DNA from 3 places in the Actinoplanes oblitus genome. Region 2 is predicted to be linked to each of the others. Evidence: riboswitches for the same ligand, from Rfam matches in the RefSeq annotation. Region 2 holds a riboswitch; each other region holds the start of a gene.
What was found. Region 2 has a riboswitch for cyclic di-AMP ahead of Actob_RS31665 (LysM peptidoglycan-binding domain-containing protein). Riboswitches for the same ligand answer to the same signal wherever they lie in the genome.

Region 1 (7,058 bases), 3.2 Mb from region 2:
GGTGGGCGAGAAACTGGTCGGCCAGGCCATCGCCCGCGGCGAGCTGCCCGAGGACACCGATCCGGAGGTGGCGGTCGACCTCATCCTCGGCCCGCTCTACTGGCGGCTGGCCGTCTCCCGGCAACCGATGAGCGACGACTACCTGGAGAAGCTGGCCGCCTCGGTGCTCGGCGCGCTGAAGGCCGGCGCCGGGAAATAACCGGGTCGCAACCGGCGGAGTGCTGCACCGGCCCGGCGCCGGACCGAAGGGAAAGGGCGTTCCCGCCACCCACCCCTCGGAGCCGGCCCGATGCAGCACTTCTCGCACGCCCCCCGCGTCGACACCACCGTCCTGGACGCCGCCGCCATGCTCGCCATCGCCATGGCCCGCACGCCGGACACCGGCCTCGGGCCGGTTCCGGCGCGGCCCACGGTGGTGACCGGCGCGGCCGTCGTGGGCGCCTGGCGCAGCCCGGACGGCACGGTCGAGCTGCGGCTGCGCACCGACGGGACGTACGCGGGCGAGGTGGCCGGCCGCCGGAAGCGGGCGATCGGCACCTATCGCATCGACGGCGCCTCGGTCGTCCTGCACGACGCGGCGTCCGGCCTGAGCACCCCGGTCAACGTCCGGCACGAGGGCGAACTGGAGATGGCCGGACACCGCCTGCTCCCGATCTGAGACTTACGTCACCGAAAGGTGCACGTGGTTGGTGTGGTCGGTCGACGGCGTGCCACCGGCCCCGCTGTACGACTTCCACCCGCTGCTCGGCAACCAGATCCGTTTGAACCAGATCACGTAGAGCACGCCGAGCGTGTCCGAGTTGTGGATGAAGTAGTTCGCCAGGTTGGTGCCGTACGTCTTGCTGGCCCCGGTCGCCACCCCGCCGAAACCGTTCTTGTCGGCGGCGAAGTCGCAGGCCCGGCCCTTCGGGTGCTCCCCGCTGTTCTGCGGGCGGTAGCAGGCGACGTAGCGGGTGAAGCCGGCCTTCTGCGCCTGCTTCATCGCGTACAGCAGGCGCGGGCTGATGCAGCCGTCCGTCGTCGGGTCGGGCACGCAGCTGCCGTCCAGGTTGCCGCTCGGCTTGTCGGCGTCCGCACTGCTGCCCCCGCCGGAGTCGTCATCGGCGGCGTCGCCCTGATCGGCGTCCTTGAGCGCCTTCTCGGCCTGCGCCTTGCGCTTGGCCATCACGTTGACCTGCTTCTGCTGGTCGATGATGGCCGCGTCGATCCCGGTCTTGGCCGTCTGCCGGTCGGTCCGGGTGTTCTTCAGGTCGGCGATCGCCTGGTTCTGCCGGGCCGCCACGGTGGTCAGCAGCTGGGCCCGGTCCAGGAAGCCGGCCGACGAGTCGGCGCCGAGCAGCGCGCTGATCGGGCCGAGCCGGCCCATCGTGTACGCCTGCTCGGCGTACTTGTTGAGCGTCACCTGCTGCGGGCCGAGGGCCGCGTCCAGCTTCTTCAGCTCGGCGGCCAGCTGGGTCTGCTGCTGCTTGGATTTCGCGAGCTTCGCCTTGGCCGCCAGGTAGCCCTTGGAGGCCTCTTCGAGCTTGTCGAGCATGGCCTTCTTGCCACCCTCGCCGTCGTCACCGGACTCCCCCGGCGCGGCCAGGGGCCGGGGCGCCGCGGCTGCCGGTCCGGCGACCCCGGCGATCCCACATGCGGCGACCACGAGCGCTAGAAAGGCAGCCCATCGTCGCCGCGCAGTCACATGCTGCACTGGCTGTTTCCTCCCGTCGGCCGCCGGCCGGGTTAGCTGACGGGCTCGGGATGAAGGAAAGGTCCCTACCGCGGGATGCGGATTCGCCCCGGAAGAAAAATGGATCCCCGGCTCGCTCGTTATGCGATTAGGCGGCGGTTCCCGGCTGGGAACCGGGACGACCATACCTCAGCGGATCGACGAATCGACAGTTCTCACACCCATCGCGACGGCGCAGTCACCAGTCGTGATGCGCTTACGGAAAGTCGTTGTGCGGTAACTATTTTGGCCCTTTTCCGGACCCTGATGTCCCGTGCTATCTCAGGTAAGCTTGCCGCCGGTCCTGCCAGGACGGCACCGCCCCCGAGTTGCCGGCAGGCCGCCGCCTAATCACCGAAAGGTGAGCCGGGGAACCAGGTAGGTGGGGTGAATCCGCGTCATGCGGTAGGGATAGCTTCCGTCCCGAACCCGTCAGCTAACCCGGTCGGCGGTGACAAGGAAGGATTGTTGATGACCGCACGTCCCCGCCGGTGGCTGACGCTTGCCCTGGCGCCGCTGGTGACCGCCGCCATATTCGTGGCCCCGATCACCCCGGCACACGCTGCCCCTGGAGGCAGCGGCACGACCGCTGAGGAAGGGGAGGCGAGCGACGACCTCTCCGACCAGATCGAGGCCACGAACCGCCGGTTCGTGAACGCCAAGGCAGCGGTCGCGAAATCGAAGAAGACCCAGATCCAGCTGGCCGCCCAGATCAAGACCGCCGAGGCTCGGCGCGACCAGTTGGTCCCCGAGGTCAACGCGATCGCCAAGCAGCAGTACCAGGTCGGCAACCTGAGCTCGCTGAGCTTCCTGCTGCGGGCCAGCGACTCCGCCGACTTCCTGGACAAGGCGGTCAGCCTGGAGGAGATCAACAAGCTGCACGACGAGAAACTGCACGAGCTGAACACCCTGCTGCAGGACATCACCGCGGACAAGACCCGGCTCGACGCCGAGGTCAAGAACCAGGAGCAGCAGCTCTCGGTGCAGAAGAAGCTGCACGACTCGGCCGAGGACCAGCTCGAACTGCTCGGCGGTGGCACCGGCATCAACAAGACCATCACCGCCGGGTTCGTCGACGCCAAGTCGCCGACCGCCGCCCCGGCACCGCGCAACTCCGACGGCGGTTTCTCGCCGGAGTCCTGCAACCAGGACGACCCGACCACCGACGGCTGCATCACCAAGCGCACCCTGCACCTCTACAAGGAGGTGAAGAAGGCCGGCTTCAACATGTTCGTCGGCTGCCACCGCGACGGTGGCCCGTTCGAGCACCCGAAGGGCCGCGCCTGCGACTGGTCGTTGCAGAAGAGTGGCTTCTCGTCGGCGACCGGCAACGCCAAGATGATGCGGTACGGCAACGACCTCACCGCGTTCCTGGTGCGCAACGCCGATCGGCTCGGCATCTACTACGTCATCTGGTACAAGCAGATCTGGTTCCCGGCGACCAACAACTGGCACGCCTACCACGGTCCGAGTGATCACACCGACCACGTGCACGTGTCGCTGCTGTAGTCACGTCAGTCCTGATGAGAACGGCCCCCACCCGTCCGGGCGGGGGCCGTTCTCTCGTGGTGTCTCAGTGGTGCGGCGTCGCGCGCCGCACCGGGGCACGCCCGGCCGGCTGCGCCGGTGCCGGGCCGGCCGGCCCGGCCGACGGGATCGCCATGGTCACCGGGCGGACCTGGGTGACCTCGATCTCCTTGCCGTGGTGCAGCAGGGTGAGCCGGGCCGAGCCGCCGCCGTTGCGCAGCGAGTAGGTGACCTCCTCGGCGGTGACGTTGACCCGCAGCCGCAGCCCCCGCCAGAGCAGCGAGAAGTCCAGGTTGTTGATCCGGCTGGGCAGCCGCGGCGCGAACGACAACTGGCCGTTGAAGTCACGCATCCCGCCCAGGCCGGCCACCAGTGCGATCCAGGAGCCGGCCAGCGACGCCACGTGCACGCCGTCCCGCGCGTTCTGGTGCAGGTCGTGCAGGTCCATCAGGGCGGCCTCGCCCAGATAGTCGTGGGCCAGCTCGAGGTGCCCGGTCTCGGCCGCCATCACCGCCTGGATGCAGGCGGACAACGACGAGTCCCGGACCGTCCGCGCGTCGTAGTACGCGAAGTTCCGGGTCTTCTCCTCCGGGGTGAACGCGTCCCCCCGGATGTACATCGCCATCACCAGGTCGGCCTGCTTGACCACCTGCTTGCGGTACAGGTCGAAGTACGGGTAGTTGAGCAGCAGCGGGTAGCCCTCCGGCGGGGTGTTCTCGAAGTCCCACTCCTGCAACCGGGTGAAGCCCTCGCACTGCTGGTGGACGCCGAGCTCCTTGTCGTACGGGATGTGCACGGCCGCCGCCGCGTCCCGCCAGGAGGCCGCCTCCTCGTCGTCGACCCCGAAGCGCCGCGCCAGGTCCGGATGCCGCTTGCAGGCCTCCACCGCGGTCATCAGGTTCTGCTGCGCCATCAGGTTGGTGTAGATGTTGTCGTTCACCACGGCCGTGTACTCGTCGGGCCCGGTGACGCCGTCGATGTGGAACCGCCCGTGCCGGTCGTGGTGGCCCAGCGAGCGCCACAGCCGGGCGGTCTCCACCAGCAGCTCCAGGCCGACCTCACGCTCGAAGTCGTAGTCGCCGGTGGCCTGGACGTAGCGCCGGACCGCGTCGGCGATGTCCGCGGCGATGTGGAAGCCCGCGGTGCCGGCCGGCCAGTACCCGGAGCACTCCTGGCCGCGGATGGTCCGCCACGGGAACGCGGCACCCTGCAGGCCCAGCGTCTGCGCCCGCTCCCGGGCCAGGTCCAGCGTCGAGTGCCGCCAGCGCAGCACGTCCGCCGCCGCCGAGGGCTGGGTGTAGGTGAGCGCGGGCAGCACGAACGTCTCGGCGTCCCAGAACGTGTGGCCGTCGTACCCGGGACCGGTGAGGCCCTTGGACCCGATCGGGCGTTTCTCCGCCCGGGCACCGGCCTGCAGCGTGTGGAAGAGACCGAAGCGGACCGCCTGCTGCACCTCCGGGTCACCCTCGACGCGCACGTCGGAGTGGTCCCAGAAGGCGTCGAGGTACTCCCGCTGCTGCTGGACCAGGCCCTCCCAGCCGTCCAGCCGGGCGCTGGCCAGCGCGGCGCCGACCTGATCGCGCAGGGCGGGCAGCGAGCGCACGCTGGACCAGCCGTACGCCGCCAGCTTGACCACCCGCAGCTTCTGCCCCGGCTCCAGCCGGCAGGCCACCGTGGTGCGCAGCCAGTCGCCGTGCCCCTCGGTGGTGATCGCGTGCCGGCCCGGCGTCTCCACCAGGTGCTCCATGGCCGCGGCCATCCGCAGGTCACTGACCTTGGTGCGGTGCACCAGCAGGCCGCCGGACCGCTGCTCGAGCATCTCCTCGGCCTGCAGCGGGTGCTCCAGCACCGCCGCCACCCGCGGGTCCTTGCTCATCGGCGGGAGCTGCTCGTTGGCCACCAGCTCGGACTGCAGGATCAGCCGGGCCGCGCCGTCCAGCGGCTCCACCTCGTAGAGGAAGGCGACGACCGCCCGCTGAGTGAAGGAGACCAGGCGCACGGTGCGCACCCGGACGCCCTGGCCGGACGGGGAGACCCACTCCACCACCCGCTCCAGGGTCCCGGCGCGCAGGTCCAGGCAGCGCTCGTGGGAACGCAGCTCGCCGTATCGCACATCGAACGGCTCGTCGTCGACCAGCAGCCGCATCAGCTTGGCGTTGGTGACGTTGACCATGGTCTGGCCGGACTCCGGGAAGCCGTATCCGCCCTCGGCGTGCGGCAGCGGCCGCAGCTCGTAGAACGAGTTCAGATAGGTGCCGGGCAGGCCGTGCGGCTCGCCCTCGTCCAGGTTGCCCCGTATCCCGATGTGGCCGTTCGAGAGCGCGAACACCGACTCTGACTGGGCCAGCAGGTCCAGGTCCAGCCGGGTCTCCCGGATGTGCCAGGGGTCGACGGGGTAGGCCCGTTCACGGATCACGGTCGTGCCTCTTCTTAGTGGTTGAGCAGTTCGGAAAGGTCAGTGACCACAACATCGGCGCCGTTCTCCCGGAGCGCGTCGGCCTGGCCGACCCGATCCACGCCGATCACCAGGCCGAATCCACCGGCCCGGCCCGCGGCCACTCCGGCCTGGGCGTCCTCGAAGACCGCGCAGCTCTCCGGGGAGAGACCGAGCAGTTTCGCGGCGTACCGGAAGGTGTCCGGCGCGGGCTTGCCGGGCAGGCTCAGCTCGCGGGCGACGACCCCGTCCACGCGGACCTCCAGGAGGTCGGCGATGCCGGCCGCCTCGAGCACGTCCTTGCAGTTGGCGCTCGCCGAGACCACCGCGCGGCGCAGGCCGGCGGCCTTGGCGGCCTTCAGGTACTCCACCGAGCCGGGGTAGACCTGGACCGCACCCTCCTTGATCTTCTGCAACACGAGCAGGTTCTTGCGGTTACCGACGCCGTTGACGGTCTCCTCGTCGGGCCCGTCGTCAGGCGTGCCCTCGGGAAGGGTGACACCCCGCGAGGCGAGGAACGTGCGCACACCGTCGGCACGCTGCCGGCCGTCGACATATCGGTGATAGTCGACGCCGGAATCGAACGGAACAAACTGTTGATCATGATGCCGGGCCCACGATTCCAGAAACGTGTCGAACGTTTGTTTCCACGCGGCACTGTGCACAAGGGCGGTCTGCGTGAGCACCCCGTCAAGATCGAAAAGACAAGCGGTTACCTGGGAAGGAAGTCCGAGCACGCGCCCAATGTAGTCGCACCCGCCGCGGCACGAGAGGCGAAGGGCGCCTTCACATTTCCTGTGTGTTTCGTAAGCCGTTCAAGCTGCTGTTTCAGCTTTCAGCTCAACGGTTCAAGATCCATACGCAGTCCGATCGAGGTACCTATCGGCCCGGTCGCGGTGGTCACCTCGTCGCACAGCTGGTGCGCCAGCCACAGCCCGCGGCCACCGATCTCGTCCGTACCGGGGAGGAGATCGCCGTCCAAGTAGTCGTCCGGGATGCCCGGTCCGGAGTCGGTGACCACGCACCAGACCGAGCCGGCGTCCACCCGCAGCACGATCCGGCCGCTGCCGCCGGCGTGCAGCACCACGTTCGTGATCACCTCGTTGATGGCGAGCACGTAACCCGAGAGGCGGTCACCGGTCACGCCGACCGCGGGCAGCAGCCGGGACACCTCGTGCCGCAGCAGGGTGATGTCGGCGTGCCCGAACGTGCGGTCCAGCAGCACCGGCGAGCCGGCCGATGGAGGGACGGCGTCGCCCCTCGGCTCCCCGCCTGGAGCCGAGCGCACGCTCTGGCCGATCCTGTCCTCCACCGTCGTGCAGCCTACGCGCTGTGTCCATCCGGTGGCAGCAGGCATCCGCGATCCCGCCCGGAAGTGGCAGCCAC
Region 2 (7,058 bases):
GCGGCGCCGGGCTGCGGGTGGGGAGCGGCGAAGGGCTGCGGGTGGGGAGCGGCGCCGGGCTGCGGGTGAGAAGCAGCTGCCGGCTGCGGATAGGGAGCGGCGCCGGACTGCGGATAGGGAGCCGAGCCGGGCTGCGGATAGGAGCCACCCGAATACTGCTGGGGCGTGGGCGGGAAGGGGCCCGGCGGCTGCGCCGGATGGGACGCGGAGTACTCCTCCGGCGGGGCGGAGCGGGGTCTCGGCGCCGGCCAGCCGTTCTGGTCAGCCGGGGACGGGTAGCCGGTCGGGTCCGGGTACGTCATGGTGCACCTGCTTCGTCGCTCGAGCGGACGGATGGAAGACATCGAGGAGTACCGGCGTGTGACGGTTCCGGTTCAACCCGATACCCCGCTGCCCTTCGGGGCTGGTGCCGGCCGATCGGCATCGACGTACCCGGATCGCTACCGTGGAGTTTCCTTCGGAAAGCGTATTCCCGCAGGTCGAGCTTCCTGAGTGGGACTGTTTGGCTCAGTCCAGCCAGTCGAGGTCGACAGCTTCGGCGATCACCTGCATGCCCTTGTCGCCAGGGTGCAGGTGGTCGCCGGAGTCGTTCGCCGGCAGGTACCGGGTGGGTGCCGCCGGATCGTGCGTCGCGGTGTCCTGGTCGAGCACCGCGTCACAGCCGCTCCCGGCGCCCCGGACGAAGGCGTTCACCGCGGTCCGGCCCCGCTCCCCGGCACTCGACCAGTATGCGGCCCCGTGGAACGGCGTCAGCGTCGAGCAGATCACCTTGATCCCGGCCGCGTGACCGCGATCGATCAGTTGCCGATAGGCGCCGATGAGCTCGTCGGTGGCCGGCGGGTGTGTGCTGCCGAGGTCGTTCAGCGGATCGTCCGAGATGATCACCCAGCGGACCCCGGTGCGCTGGAGCACGTCCTGGTCGAAGCGGTGCGCCGCGCTCTCGCCCCGCCCGTCCCGGCCGTCGGCGGTCAGCCGGTTGCCGCTGATCCCGGTGTTGACCACGCCGATCGTCCGGCCGTCCGCCCGCAGCCGGTCGGCGAGCAGGTCCGGCCACCGGCGGGCGGCCCCGACCGTCGAGCCCAGCCCGTCGGTGATCGACGCCCCGAACGCCACGATCGTCCCGTCGGCCCCGCTGTCGAACACGTCGAGGCCGGTCAGGAAGAAGTAGCTGCTCGACGTCGTGGCGCCGGACACGGTGGTGGCGGTGAGCTGATCGCCCGTACCGATGTAGGTGTGCTGGGTGGCGAGCGGATGCCGGGTCGTCTCGCCGGTGGTCGCCGGCAGGTAGACGCTGACCGCCAGATCCGCGTCCGCCGGCACCGCGAAGTCCACCCGGTCGCTGGTCACCGAGCCGCCCGCCGGGATGGTCACGGTGGCCTTCCCGCCGAACGTCACCGCGGTGTCGGTCGCCCGCTCAATCCCGCTCCCGGTGGCCCGCCGCGCCACGTGCACCCCGCCGATCACCAGCGGCGTGGTGCCGAACGCGTGGGAGAGCCGCAGCCGTGCCCCGTCGCCGGCGACGCTGGTGTGCACGATCTGCCGGACGGTCTGCCGGTGGAAGGACTGCCCGCCGTCGGTCATCGCGGCACCCCAGGTGGCGACCCAGCCCTCCGCCGCGGCGCCGGCCGAGGGGGATGCCGGAACCGAGCCGGCAACGGTTGCCGGGGGCGAGGCGGACACCGCGCCGCACCCCGCCAGCAGCAGGATCACGCCCCCGGCCAGCCCGGCCGCACCATCCCACCGCATCTGTTCCCCCGTTGCCCGACCCGCGTTCCGCCGGACATCCTCACATCCGCAGTGCTGCGGATGTGGTCAGCAAGGACGCGAATCACCGCGTGGGCAGGTGGTCCGGGCGGTCAGGCGGTGCTTTTCCGCCCCGCCTGACCGCCGTCGCCTGACGACATCGATCGTCAGAGCCGGATCCGCTGCCCCGGGTGGATCCGGCTCGGGCTCTTCAGCTTGCCCTTGTTGAGCTGGTACAGCGTCCGCCAGCCGCCCTTGACGTGGTACTTCCGGGCGATCTTGGCGAGCGTGTCACCGGACTTGACCACGTAGGTCCGGCCCGACGACGTGGCCTTCTTCTTCGCCTTCGAGCCGTGCGACGTCGCCTTGTGGTGGACGCCGGACTTCTTGCCGCACACCGGCCACGGGCTCAGCCCGCGCTTCGCGTACAGCCGGTCGGCGATCTTGATTTGTTCGGCCTTGCTGGCCTTGTCCGCGGTCGAGGCGTACCTGCCCCCGCCGTTGGCCTTCCACGTGCTGCGGCTGAACTGCAAGCCGCCGTAATACCCGTTACCGGTGTTGATGTGCCAGCGGCCGCCCGATTCGCACTTGGCGACCACGTCCCAGTTGACGCTGGATGCCATCGCCGGGGAGGCCGGGGCGAGCAGTACGCCCGCTCCGGTCACGCCGGCGGCCACCAGGCTGAGGGCAGCAAGGCGCGTTCGTCTACCGATCCGAGACATGGATGATCCTCCACGCCTGCGAGGTGAGCTGTCGGGTTCGGGCAGATCGGCCCGGCCGCATCACACGCGGCTTCACCCCGAGGCGCTGTCGTCAGCGCCGGAAACGGTGGGTCCCCCGCTCCTGCCGTCTCATCGCGTCTGTGGATCGGCGGCAGGATTCGGCGGTCCGTCCACAGTGCCCGCCATCGCGGGACGATCGACGGTAACCACACCCCGGGTCGGTCAGCCAAGTTTTCGATGTCCCATAGTGACGTTCTTCACGGTATTCGCCCGATTTGATCTTGTTCCTGCCCCGGAAAGCGAGGCATTTCCGAAAACGGTCATCCGCCCGTCTCCCCGGCATGCCGCATGACCGGCACATCGGGCGGAACCGCTGCCGCTCACGGCGCGTCGGACAGCGCATGGCCGATTCCCCACAGCGCCGGACCGCTCTGCTCACCGCGATCGCCGCGCTCACGCTCTCCGCGTGCGGCAACACCCTTTCCGGTACGGCGACAGCCACCCGTGACGCCGTCCACGCGGCCGCCGCGAACCTGCCCGGCGCCTACACCTACGTCCTCACCTCGAACTGCGGCGAGCGTGCGTTGATCGGCAGGTTCCGGATCACCGTCGACGGCCAGGTGGCCACCGGCGAGCCGGTCGGCGCTGAGGTCGACCCGGGCGTCACGCACTTCCCGGCGATCGCGGAGCTGCTCGCCGAGGTCGACACGGCCGGGCCGGACGCCGTGATCGGGTTCGAGACCGACGCGGCCGGCCGGCCCGCCCGGCTGAGCATCGACCCGCTCCCGGACGCCACCGACGACGAGGCGTGCTACACCTTCGCCGACATCGAGCCGATGGCACCCCGGGACCCCGGGGGTACCGGCCAGGGCAACCCCCTGGGGCGAACGACGTACCGCCCGGACGACCATCGAGCCCATCCGGCGCCGGCCGGGGCGGCGGCGCACGAGGACCTCGCGGTGCTCGAGCTGCCGGCGGCGGTCGGCCGCAACTGACCCGGGATGCCCCGCGGGGCGCCGTCCCCCGGCGCCCCGCGGCAGCGAACCCGGCGTGCGGAGTCAGGACGGGTGATCGTCGAGATCGGCCGCTTTGAGGCGGGCGGTGAGTTGCTCCAGCGCGGAGAGTTCGGCGCGGAGTGCGCGGCGACCCTCACGGGTGAGTTTGACCCAGGTCCGGGGCCGGTTGCCCTCGTACCCTTTGGTCAGGGTGACCAGACCGGCATCGACGAGCACCTGCACGTGACGGTTGAGGTTGCCGTCGGTGAGCCGGAGTTCGGTCCGCAAGGTGGCGAAGGCGCACTCGGGGATCTCGGCGAGCATGACGAGCACGCCCAGGCGTACGCGTTGGTGGGTGACGTCGTCGAGCCCGACTGCCGGGTGTGGCGGTGTCTCGTCCATCTCAGCCGGCTTTCCGGGCGCGTCCGGCGTGGTAGGCGCCGACCACGGCCAGCGGCAGGCTGATCAGCAGCAGGGCGGGCGCGGGACGGTCCAGGCCGAGGAGTGTCAGCTGGCCACCCAGCGCGGGTCCGGAGCCGCCACCCAGCGCCCACGACTGCCAGCCGAGAAGCCCTCCGACGCGTCCGGTCGCGCAGAACTGCCAGGCCAGGGCCGCCATCCAGGCGCCGGAGACGATGATGCCGGTGCTGCGCTCGACGACACCCAGGGCGACCGTCACGGCGGCGACGATGAGCAGCGGGGTGAGCAGGCCCTGCCACCACGACAGTGCGTAAGGGGCCGAGCCGAGTCCGTGCCGTCCGGTCGGTGCGGCGAACAGCGCCAGCAGGCAGAGCAGCCCGGCCACCCCGGCGGCCACCGGGACGCGCCAGTGCACGCGGACCCCATGCCGGCGTTCACGGTGGCGGTACCACTGCGCGACGAGACCGACCGCCAGCGGCGCGGCCACCAGCCAGAAGAGGTAGGAACCCAGGCCGGCACGTTGCCGCTCCGGCAGCCCGGCCCAATAGGGGTACTCGATGACGCCGCCGGTATCGGAGATCGACGAGAACGGGTCCCGGTAGAGCGCGATGCTCAGCAGGGGCAACGCCGCCAGCACGAGGGACGGGAGCCAGAGGCCGCCGTGGGCCAGTCGCCGGCTCCTGGATCTGAGCGCGTTCATCTCCGCCAGTACGGCGGCGGCGTCGGGGGCGTCGGTACTCATCCTTCTCCTCTGCAATGCAGAAAACTCTGCATTACAGAGTGAACGGTCCGCGCCGCCACGTCAACGTCCGTTGCCGCTTCCGGGCCCTCCAGGCGGGGGATCGAGCCGGGCGGCGTTGTTCTTGACAGGGTTGTCAGCTGAGCGCAATCATTCAGAAACTTCGAACACCGGGCGCCTCCATCCCCCAGGTCGCCCCCGGCATGCCTTCACTCCGGCACCTCCCCGTGTGCGCGCAATTGTTAGCGCTAACAGCCTCGAAGGAGCATTCATGAAGCGACGCGATCTGCTCGCCGCCGTCGGTGGCACCGCCGCCGGCGCCCTGCTGCTGCCCGCCGGCGCCCGCGCCGCCACCTACTCCGGTTACGCCATGGCGTACTTCACCGAGTCCCCGTCGATGACCGCCGCCAATTACGGCCTGCACCTGGCGGTCAGCGGCGACGGTCTGCACTGGACGCCGCTCAACCAGAACAACGCCGTGGCCACCCCCACGCTCGGCAGCAAAGGCCTACGCGACCCGTTCCTGCTGCGCAAACAGGATGGCACCTTCGTCGTCCTGGCCACCGACCTGAACGGCACCGACTGGTCGTACCAGAGCCAGTACCTGCACGTCTGGGATTCCGCCGACCTGCGCACCTTCACCAATTACCGGCTGCTCAAGGTGCACTCGATGGCCACCCACGCCTGGGCGCCGGAAGCGTTCTGGGACGCGTCCCGCGGCCAGTACGCCATCGTCTACTCCGCGGTGAACAGCACCGGCCACAACGTCCTGATGGTCAATTACACCGGCGACTTCGTGACCGCCGGGTCGCCGGCGGTCTTCTACGATCCCGGATACGACGCCATCGACGGCTCGTTCGTGACGGTCGGCGGCGTGAACTACATGTACTACAAGAACAACACCAACAGCACGCTGCTGGGCACGAGATCCTCCTCGCTGAACGCCGGCTCGTTCGGCGTCTACACCGGCGCGATCACGCCCGGCCGCGGTGTCGAAGCCCCGCAGATCAGCAAGTCGAACACGTCGAACACCTGGCACATGTGGGGCGACACGTGGAGCCCGAACGGCCGGTTCTTCTGCTGGCAGACCACCGACGTCGCGGGCGGTTCGTGGACGCTGCTCAACGACCGGGCGTACACCCAGCCGCTCAATGCCAAGCACTGCGGCATCGTCCCGATCAGCGCCACCGAACTGTCGAACCTCACCGCGACATGGGGCACGCCGACCTGGAACCGGGTCAAGTCGTACAACTTCCCGGACCGCTACATCAGGCACGCCGACAATGTGGGCCGCATCGACGCCTACCCGTTCGACCCGTACCAGGATCAGCTCTGGACTCTGGTGCCCGGCCTGGCCGACGCGTCCGGCGTCTCGTTCCGCTCGGTCAATTATCCGGACCGCTACCTGCGCCACTACAACTACGCCATGGTCCTCGCCGCCAACGACGGCACCGGCACCTTCGCCGCCGATGCCACCTTCCACAAGGTGGCCGGTCTCGCCGATGCCACCTGGACGTCCTTCCGGTCGCACAATTACCCGGACCGCTACCTGCGCCACAGCAACTACGTCCTGCGCATCGACCCGATCACGTCGAGTTCGGCCGGCGCCGACAAGCAGGACGCGACCTTCCGCATCGGTTACTGACAACCCCATTCTCCGGTACGACCTCGGGCTGCCCCCACCGCAATCGCTTCGCCCGGGCCGGCCCCGCGAGGCGGTCCCGCCCGGGACCGACCGGCGACGCACGGGTGTGTCCCGGCACATCGCGAACGCCGGCCCGGCCGGTGCCGCCGCGCGCGACCCGGCGGGTGGAGCCCGGCCCGCGCTCGCCCCCTCAGCTGGCGAGCGCGGGCCGGATTCCGTCCGGCCGGGCGGGCCACCGTCGCCGGGACCGCGACGACGGCCCGCCCGGCCCAGGCCGTCACCAGGGCTGAGATCGGGGAGTGGTGACGGCTACCCCGGGGACCGGGAGGAGGGTGTCAGGCGGGGCGGCGTTCGGAGGTGGCGGTCAGGTTCGCCGACTCCGCCTCCTCGGTGCCGGCGCAGGCGACGACCACGTCGTACATCGTCCGGTAGAACGCCGTCGCGGCCAGCGTCGACCGCCGGTCCACGCCGCCGACCAGCTTGGCGCGGCCCTGGCACTGCGGGGCGAACGCCAGGTGGTAGCGGGCGCTGCTGCGGGCCGCGAGGGCGTCCTGGAAGACCCCGCGGGTGGTGCCGGGCGCCACCCAGGACTCCAGGGCGACCAGGTCGTGGTCGCGCAGATGGACGGCGACGGTGTCCGCGGCGGCGAGCACGACGCTCAGGTCAGGCCGGCCGCGGCGCAGCGGGACCGGCGCGGCGATCAGGTAGACGGTACGGCCGGCGAGCCAGGCCGGATCGTCTGTCGCGTGGTAGCGGCCCGTCTCGTGCATGGCCGTCAGGTCGTCGCCGAGCGG
Region 3 (7,058 bases), 4.0 Mb from region 2:
GTGCTCCCGCTGCTGCACTGTCACACCCTGCTCGGAGATCCGGTCGTGCTCGGTCAGCAGACGCTGGATCTCGGCCTCCAGGTCGATCTGTTTGGTCATCTCAGGCCCTCTTCGTCGGACGACTACCCGTCGGTGGACGGGAATGGCACCACGTCGAGCCGGTCCAGCAGGACGAGGAACGCCTCGGCGTACGGTGACTTGGCGGTCTCCCGCCGCACCCGGCCCCAGTCGATCTGCTCGCGCAGCGAGCGGGCGACCGGCAGCCCCTGGGCGAAATCGCAGTGATGCTGGCTGTAACTGAGCAGCTTGTGGATCATCAGCTGGGTTGCCGAGAGCACCGGCATGTAGATCGCCTCGACGGAGATCCGCTCGGTGTCGGCAAGCGTCTCGTCGGTGACCGGAGTCTCCACCGGCCGGTAGATCAGATCCACCATCCGGTTGTCCTCGTACACCTTGACCAGCCAGTCCTCCGGCGGCTCCTCGGTCTGGAAACCGACCTTGGCCAGTTCCTGAAGAGCCCGCTCCTTGTCCTGCTCGCGGATCAGGAAGTCCACGTCGTGGTCGCTGGAATGGCCGCCGTGCGCGTACACGGCGAAGCTGCCGCCCAGCGCGAAGGGAATTTCCGCCGTCTTCAGGGAGGCGGCGACGCGTTTCATGGTGCCGGCCAGCCCCTCGTCGACCCGGTGCGGCATGGTGACCTCCTGTCCGTGTCCAGTTGATGACGACTACCCAGGGTGGCCACACCTTGAACCACTGACGATCATTCTGGTCCGGGACGCCCGGTTCGCGAGGGGGAACGCGGTGTGCGGCCCCCGGCTACCGTCGGTTGGTATGTCCGCCCCCTCGGTTGGTCCCCCCGTCGCCGTGAAGCGCCCCGTCCGCACCGTCGCCCTGGTCGGTGTCGACGGCTCCGGCAAGACCACGCAGGCCCGGCTGCTCGCGGCCGCGCTGGCCGGTGCCGGGCACCCGGCGGTGTACCGGCAGAACGCCGGCGGCCGGGCCTGGTTCGGCCGGCTGGCCGCCCGCTGGGGCCGGGGCGACGCCGAGGGGCTGTTCGGCCGGCGGGGCATGCTGCTCATCGAGTCGCTGCTGCGCTGGCTGGCGATCGCCCGGACCCTGCTGCGCCGCGCCGTCCGGCACGAGATCGCGGTGATGGACCGGTACGCGGCGTGCCAGTTCGCCAGCCTCCGGGCGCGGGGTGCCGGACCGGCCGCCGAACGGCGCGCGCGGCTGGCGTACCGGCTGTTTCCGCGGCCGGACGTGACGTTCCTGCTGGCGGTGGATCCGGCGGTGGCCCGGGAGCGGATCGACAGGCGGGGCACCGACCGGGAGTCGATCGAGTATCTGACGGCGGCGGACCGGGCCTATCGCTCGCTGCCGGAGGCCGCGGGGTTCGTGGTGATCGACGCGAACGGGTCGCCGGAGCAGGTGCACGCGGCGATCAGGGCCGGGTTGGCCGCGGCGATGGTGAGCCAGGCGGTCCCGGCGGCGGCCGGGTCATCCGCGATGGCGGCCGGGTCATCCGCGGTGGCGGCTGGATCCTCCGCGGTGGCCGGGACAACCCCGGGGGTGGCCGGGACAGCCCCGGGGGCAGCGGCGGGGACAGCCGCGGTGGCCGGGGGCAGGGGAGCCCCGGTGGCCGTGAGTGGGACGGCCGGGGCGGTCGCGGCCGGGCCGGCTGGGGCGACACCGGGCCGGCGCCGGGTCCGGGTGCGGACGCTGGTGCTGGCCGGCGTGCCGGCGGTGGCCGGGGCGGCGGTCATCGGGTGGCAGTTGGCGGAGAGTCTCTGACCGGCCCGGTTGGAGGTCGCGGGCCGGTCGCGCTCGAGGTCAGGTGCCCGGCTCGGTGGGGCTCCTGACGAGCATCGACGATCCGTTCGGTCCGGCCCGGCGCGCTCGAAAGCCCACCCTCCCAGGGGGATCCCCCGCTGAGCAGTGTGGCGGAAGATCGCTGGATCGCGCCGGTGGGCTGTGGACAACCCGCGCCTGTGGACGACGCGAGCGATCGACAGGACGGGGATCATGCCTGGCCGACGGGGACTATGCCTGGCCGTAGACGGGAACCTGGGCGCCGCTGACCGGGGCGGACGCGTCCGAGGCGAGGAACAGGACGGTGCCGGCGATCTCCGCCGGGTCCACCCAGCGGCCGTGGTCGGCGTCCGGCATCGCGGCGCGGTTGGCCGGGGTGTCGATCACGCTGGGCAGCACCGTGTTGCAGCGCACGCCCTGCTTCTTGTACTCGACCGCGACGGTCGCGGCGAAGGCCAGCACCGCCGCCTTGGCGGTGACGTAGCCGGCCGCGCCCGGGAACGGCGCCACGGCGGCCCGGGACGAGACGCACACCACCGCGCCGCCGCCGGCCGCGATCAGGTGCGGCAGGGCGGCCGCGGTGGTCAGGTAGGTGGGTCGCAGGTTGGTGGTGAGCATGGCCTCGAACTCGTCGACCGGGGTGTCGGCGATCAGGCCGCTGCCGGCGTACCCGCCGACCAGGTTGACCACCGCCTTCAGCGGGGCGTCCGGGTCACCGGCGGCGGTCGCCACGGCGGCGGCCGCACCGGCCGGGTCGGTGAGGTCGGCCGGGACGGCGACGACGCCGGCCGGCAGCCGGTCGACGGAACCGGGCCGGGCCGGGGCCACCACGCGCCACCCGGCATCCAGGAACGCCGCGATGGTGGCGGCGCCGAGTCCGCCGGTGCCGCCCGTGACAAGAGCAGTGTTGGTCATGGGAGCAGGTTGTCACACGTACGTGGATGTGCTTTTGCTCACTCCCGGCCGCTCGGGTGGCCGGCCGGGGGAATGTCACCGCATCGGGAAGCGTCACCCGGGCGGGCGAGTGAACTGTGGCCCACCGTGGCGCATTGTGGCCGATGGTCCCGTTCGACCTGCCGGTCACGCGGAGTGAGATCTTTTTTGATGTACGCGTTTGATTCAGGCCTGTCTGCTGCCGGTCGATGCTGCACGTGAACCCCAGGGACGGAAAAACCGTAGAACCAGGGTGACGAGCATCGCGGCGCCCAGGTGATGCCCGTCGCTGTGGACGATGAGAGGCCGATGGTGTTATGAGGCGCGCTACGGGTAACCGTCTATCTGCAAGACGGCCGCAGAGAGATCGTACTCAGCTACCGCGCACTGGGCTCTCAGGTAAGACCCAGGCATTCGTGACACTTTCGACCAGCCAGCCGGAATCAGCGCAGGCAGCCATTTGTTGTGTAGATGTCAGCAACCGCAATGCACGAGCTGCGGACGTTACGGGAGAGGGCTGATGGACGCAGGTAATGCCCGTAACAGGGTTAGTGACGGCAATGAGGGGACCGTGGGCAACGTGGAGAAGAACACCGTGATGCGTACCGACCAGGTTGCCGAGGAGCGCGACCTCGTCGGAGTCTACCTGCACGAAATCTCCCGGACGCCGCTGTTGGACGCCGCGCGGGAGGTCGAGCTCTCCAAGGCGATCGAGGCGGGCCTCTACGCCGAGCACCTGCTCGAGCAGGGCGAGGAGCGTCGCGGCGTCAGCCGGGAGGAGCTGGAGCGACTGGTCACCGAGGGCCAGCGCGCCAAGGACCTGTTCATTCGAGCCAACCTGCGCCTGGTCGTCTCGATCGCCCGCCGCTACGTGCGGTCGGGCATGCCGATGCTCGACCTGATCCAGGAGGGCAACACCGGCCTGGTCCGCGCGGTCGAGAAATTCGACTACGAGCGCGGCTACAAGTTCTCGACGTACGCGACGTGGTGGGTGCGCCAGGCGATCAGCCGGGCGATCGCCCAGCAGGAGCGCACCGTCCGTCTCCCGGTGCACCTGGTCGAGGACGTCAACCGGATGCGTAACGTCACCCGCCAGCTGGTGCGTGAGCTCGGCGGCGACCCGGAGCCGGAGCAGGTCGCGGCGGCCCTGGGCGTGACCGTGGAGCGGGTCAACGAGCTCACCCGCTGGGCTCAGGACACCGTCTCGCTGGACACCCCGGTCGGCGACGACGGCGACACCAACCTGGGTGACCTGGTGGCCGACAGCGACGCCCCGTCGCCCGAGGAGATCGTGCTGAGCGCACTGGAGCGCCAGCGCATCGAGGGCCTACTCAACCACCTGGACGACCGCTCGGCCGGCATCATGCGGGCCCGCTACGGCCTGGAGGACGGCCGCGAGCACTCGCTGACCGAGGTGGCCTCGCGCTTCTCGCTCAGCCGGGAGCGGATCCGCCAGCTGGAGATCCAGGCGCTCGGCCGGCTGCGCGAGCTGGCCCGGGCCGAGGGCCTGCAGGCCGCCTGACAATCCCTTCCCCCCGGATAACGACTGGAGGCCGGCACCCCGCGGGGTGCCGGCCTCCTTCACGTCCGGGTGCCTTACGACACGCGGCCGTACCCGGGACTGTCCGGGGTCATGATGTTGATCGTTCGGTACAGCACGTCCCGGCCGGCCGACGGCGCGTCAATGATCTTGCCGTCGCCGACGTAGAGCGCGACGTGCCCGCCGCCCCGGTAGAACACCAGGTCGCCCGGCTTGAGCTGGCTCTTGTCGCTGAACATCCGCACGGCGCCCTTCTGGGCGGCCGCGTTGTGCGGCAGCGACTTGCCCGCCGCCGCCCAGGCCGCCATGGTCAGGCCCGAGCAGTCGTACGAGTCAGGACCGGCGTCGCCGAATCCGTACGGCTTGCCGACCTGCTTGAACGCGAAGGCGACCGCCTTGCCGGCCGAGCCCGCGATGTTCGGGATCGAGCCGGTGTAGGAGCCGGTGTCCTCGGTGGCGCTGCCGTAGAGGTCCTCGCGCATGTCATACAGCTTCTGCAGGTCCTTCTTGATCTTCTTCTTCTGCGCGTCCAGTTCCTGGATCTGCAGGTTCTGCTTCTGCTCGGTGGTCTTGAGGGCCGCCTGCTTCTGCGCGAAGGTCTGCGTGGTCTCGGTGTACGTGTCGATGTCCGCCTGGTTGGACAGCGTGATCTGCTCCAGGTAGCCCATCCGGTCGAGCAGCTCGCCCTGCTTGCCGCTGAGCAGCACCGTCATCGGGCCGACCCGGCCGGTGATGTACTGCGACGTGGCGATCGTCGACATCTTGGCGCTGGCCTGGGCGAGCGCCGCCTGGGCCGGCTTCAGCGAGGCGGACAGCTTCACCGCGTCCGCCTTGGTCTTCTTCAGGTCGAGACGCGTCTTGTTGTACGTCTCGGTGACGTCCTCGAGCTTCTCCGAAGCCTTGTCGATCTGCTTCTTCAAATCGCTCTCGGACGGAGCCGCGTGGGCGGCCACAGCTCCCGACGTGGTGATCGCAAGTGCGGTCAGCGCGACCACCAGCGCCCGGAGCCTGGTACGGGGGTGTGGCACTGGTCAGGGGCCTTTCTTCCGCTTTGGCCGCCTACCGGGTTAGCTGACGGGTTCGGGCTCGGAAGAAGGCCCTACCGCGCGCGGCGCGGATTCACCCCCGGGAGATGGTTCCCCGGTTCACGAACGACGGGGGTGTCGTTCAGGATTCGGCGGCGTTGGCCGGCGCCATCGGAGGGTTTGTGGCTGCGGACCGGACCAACCGCATCAACTTATCGGGGAAGAAAACAAAATCAAGACCTCGCCGAGTGATTTCTTCCAATCGTCGGTCTTGCGAAGTAAATCCCGATAACCGGCTGTTATTCGATCCGCGCTGAGCGTTATTTCGACGCTGACGATCCTACTAATCCTTCAGCGCGGGCTCGAGTGCGGCATTCGGCATCCAGTGCCGGGTGACCTGGCGCTCGGCCCAGAACGAGAAGAACGGGATGGTGCCGGCCAGCATCACGACGACCATCCGGCCGAACGGCCAGCGGACCCGCCGGGACAGGTCGAAGGTGAGAAGCAGGTAGACCATGTACAGGAAGCCGTGCAGCGGGCCGATCAGGGCCACCAGCGTGGCGTTGTCGCCCAGGTACTTCAGCGGCATGCCGACCAGCACGAGCACGACGAGGAGCACGCCGACGATCCAGGCGATGGTCCGGTAACGGGTGAGGGCGCCCTGCACGGGGGTCTCCTTCTGCTTCTACTACTTGACGATGCGGCCGGGGTAGTCGGCCGGCCGGGCGCCGGGGTGCTCGGCCAGCCAGGCCAGGTAGTCGTTGTACGCGTCGAGCTCCGGGTCGGCCGCACCGGGCTCGGCCGCCCGCACGGCGACCCGGACCGGGCGGCCCAGGGCGACCGGGGCGTCCGGATCGCGCTCCGGGGCGGGCGCCGCCGCGGACTCGTCGGCCGGCTCGCCGGCGGACCCGAGCTTGCGGCGGTGCAGCTGGATCTCGCGGATCCAGATGAACACCACGAAGCCGGCGAAGACCGGCCACTCGAACATGTAGCCCCAGCTGAGCGAGTTACCTCCGGTCGCCCGGCTGAACTGCCACCAGCCGAGACCGAGACAACCCGCGGTCAGCACCAGCGCCAGGAGGTGCCGGGCGATCCATGCCGGGGTCCACAGCCCTTTCATGCACCCGAGCCTACCGGCGGGTTTGGCGGTCGCCCGCACGGGCAAGCCCCTGGACGAACAGCGGCTCATGAGACAGCGGAGGTACACGATGACGGATCCGGGATCCTCCGGCGGCGAGCCGGTGGACTTCGAGATCGGGGTCGACCCGGTGGGTCTGCCCGACGACGCCCTGTTCCGCGAACTCGCCAGCCTGTACCGGACCCGGCTGCAGACCCTGCGGCACGGTCCGGACGCGGCGCTGGAGAACCACTTCCGGCGCACCGCCGAGCTGGAGACCGAGTACATGGCGCGATATCCGGGACGTGAGATCGACCCCGCCCGGCTCACCCAGGACTTCTGACCCGCCCGGTGTGGAAAGGACCCCCTAGATGACCAGCCTGCAGGCCCGGGTCGCCGAGACGGCCCGGGCGTACGCGCCGCACGAGCACCGGCCGATGGCCGGCTATCTGGTCGCGATGGGCGCCTACGGCGCGCTCGCGGCCGGCCTGGCGGTGGCCGCCAAGATGACCGGCCGGACACCGCCGGAACGCCCGGCTCTGGCCGACGTGGTGCTGATCTCGATCGCCACCCACAAGCTGAGCCGGCTGGTCGCCAAGGACGCGGTGACGAGCCCGCTGCGGGCGCCGTTCAC

Region 1: it holds a riboswitch for cyclic di-AMP, as region 2 does, so the genes downstream of both, Actob_RS01765 (coiled-coil domain-containing protein) here and Actob_RS31665 (LysM peptidoglycan-binding domain-containing protein) in region 2, are expected to answer to the same signal.
Region 3: it holds a riboswitch for cyclic di-AMP, as region 2 does, so the genes downstream of both, Actob_RS05445 (C40 family peptidase) here and Actob_RS31665 (LysM peptidoglycan-binding domain-containing protein) in region 2, are expected to answer to the same signal.

The regions. Positions count from the first base shown of each region.
Region 1 covers NZ_CP126980.1:380,628-387,685, reverse strand. Annotated here, with positions in the region: gene Actob_RS01775 (TetR/AcrR family transcriptional regulator) at 1-199, shown strand, start outside; gene Actob_RS01770 (hypothetical protein) at 290-658, shown strand; gene Actob_RS01765 (coiled-coil domain-containing protein) at 662-1,645, opposite strand; cyclic di-AMP (ydaO/yuaA leader) riboswitch at 1,699-1,837, opposite strand; cyclic di-AMP (ydaO/yuaA leader) riboswitch at 2,046-2,177, shown strand; gene Actob_RS01760 (coiled-coil domain-containing protein) at 2,183-3,220, shown strand; gene Actob_RS01755 (glycoside hydrolase family 65 protein) at 3,285-5,654, opposite strand; gene Actob_RS01750 (beta-phosphoglucomutase family hydrolase) at 5,669-6,409, opposite strand; gene Actob_RS01745 (ATP-binding protein) at 6,508-6,984, opposite strand.
Region 2 covers NZ_CP126980.1:7,006,092-7,013,149, reverse strand. Annotated here, with positions in the region: gene Actob_RS31675 (chromosomal replication initiator protein DnaA) at 1-302, opposite strand, end outside; gene Actob_RS31670 (GDSL-type esterase/lipase family protein) at 508-1,746, opposite strand; gene Actob_RS31665 (LysM peptidoglycan-binding domain-containing protein) at 1,911-2,465, opposite strand; cyclic di-AMP (ydaO/yuaA leader) riboswitch at 2,464-2,639, opposite strand; gene Actob_RS31660 (hypothetical protein) at 2,867-3,460, shown strand; gene Actob_RS31655 (transcriptional regulator) at 3,524-3,862, opposite strand; gene Actob_RS31650 (hypothetical protein) at 3,864-4,622, opposite strand; gene Actob_RS31645 (glycoside hydrolase family 43 protein) at 4,891-6,264, shown strand; gene Actob_RS31640 (nucleotide sugar dehydrogenase) at 6,600-7,058, opposite strand, start outside.
Region 3 covers NZ_CP126980.1:1,206,916-1,213,973, forward strand. Annotated here, with positions in the region: gene Actob_RS05420 (hypothetical protein) at 1-144, opposite strand, end outside; gene Actob_RS05425 (nucleotidyltransferase) at 123-692, opposite strand; partial or broken gene Actob_RS05430 (dTMP kinase) at 832-1,446, shown strand; gene Actob_RS05435 (SDR family NAD(P)-dependent oxidoreductase) at 2,041-2,724, opposite strand; gene Actob_RS05440 (sigma-70 family RNA polymerase sigma factor) at 3,263-4,264, shown strand; gene Actob_RS05445 (C40 family peptidase) at 4,339-5,202, opposite strand; cyclic di-AMP (ydaO/yuaA leader) riboswitch at 5,325-5,472, opposite strand; gene Actob_RS05450 (DUF3817 domain-containing protein) at 5,651-5,974, opposite strand; gene Actob_RS05455 (hypothetical protein) at 5,996-6,427, opposite strand; gene Actob_RS05460 (DUF6158 family protein) at 6,426-6,767, shown strand; gene Actob_RS05465 (DUF1360 domain-containing protein) at 6,796-7,058, shown strand, end outside.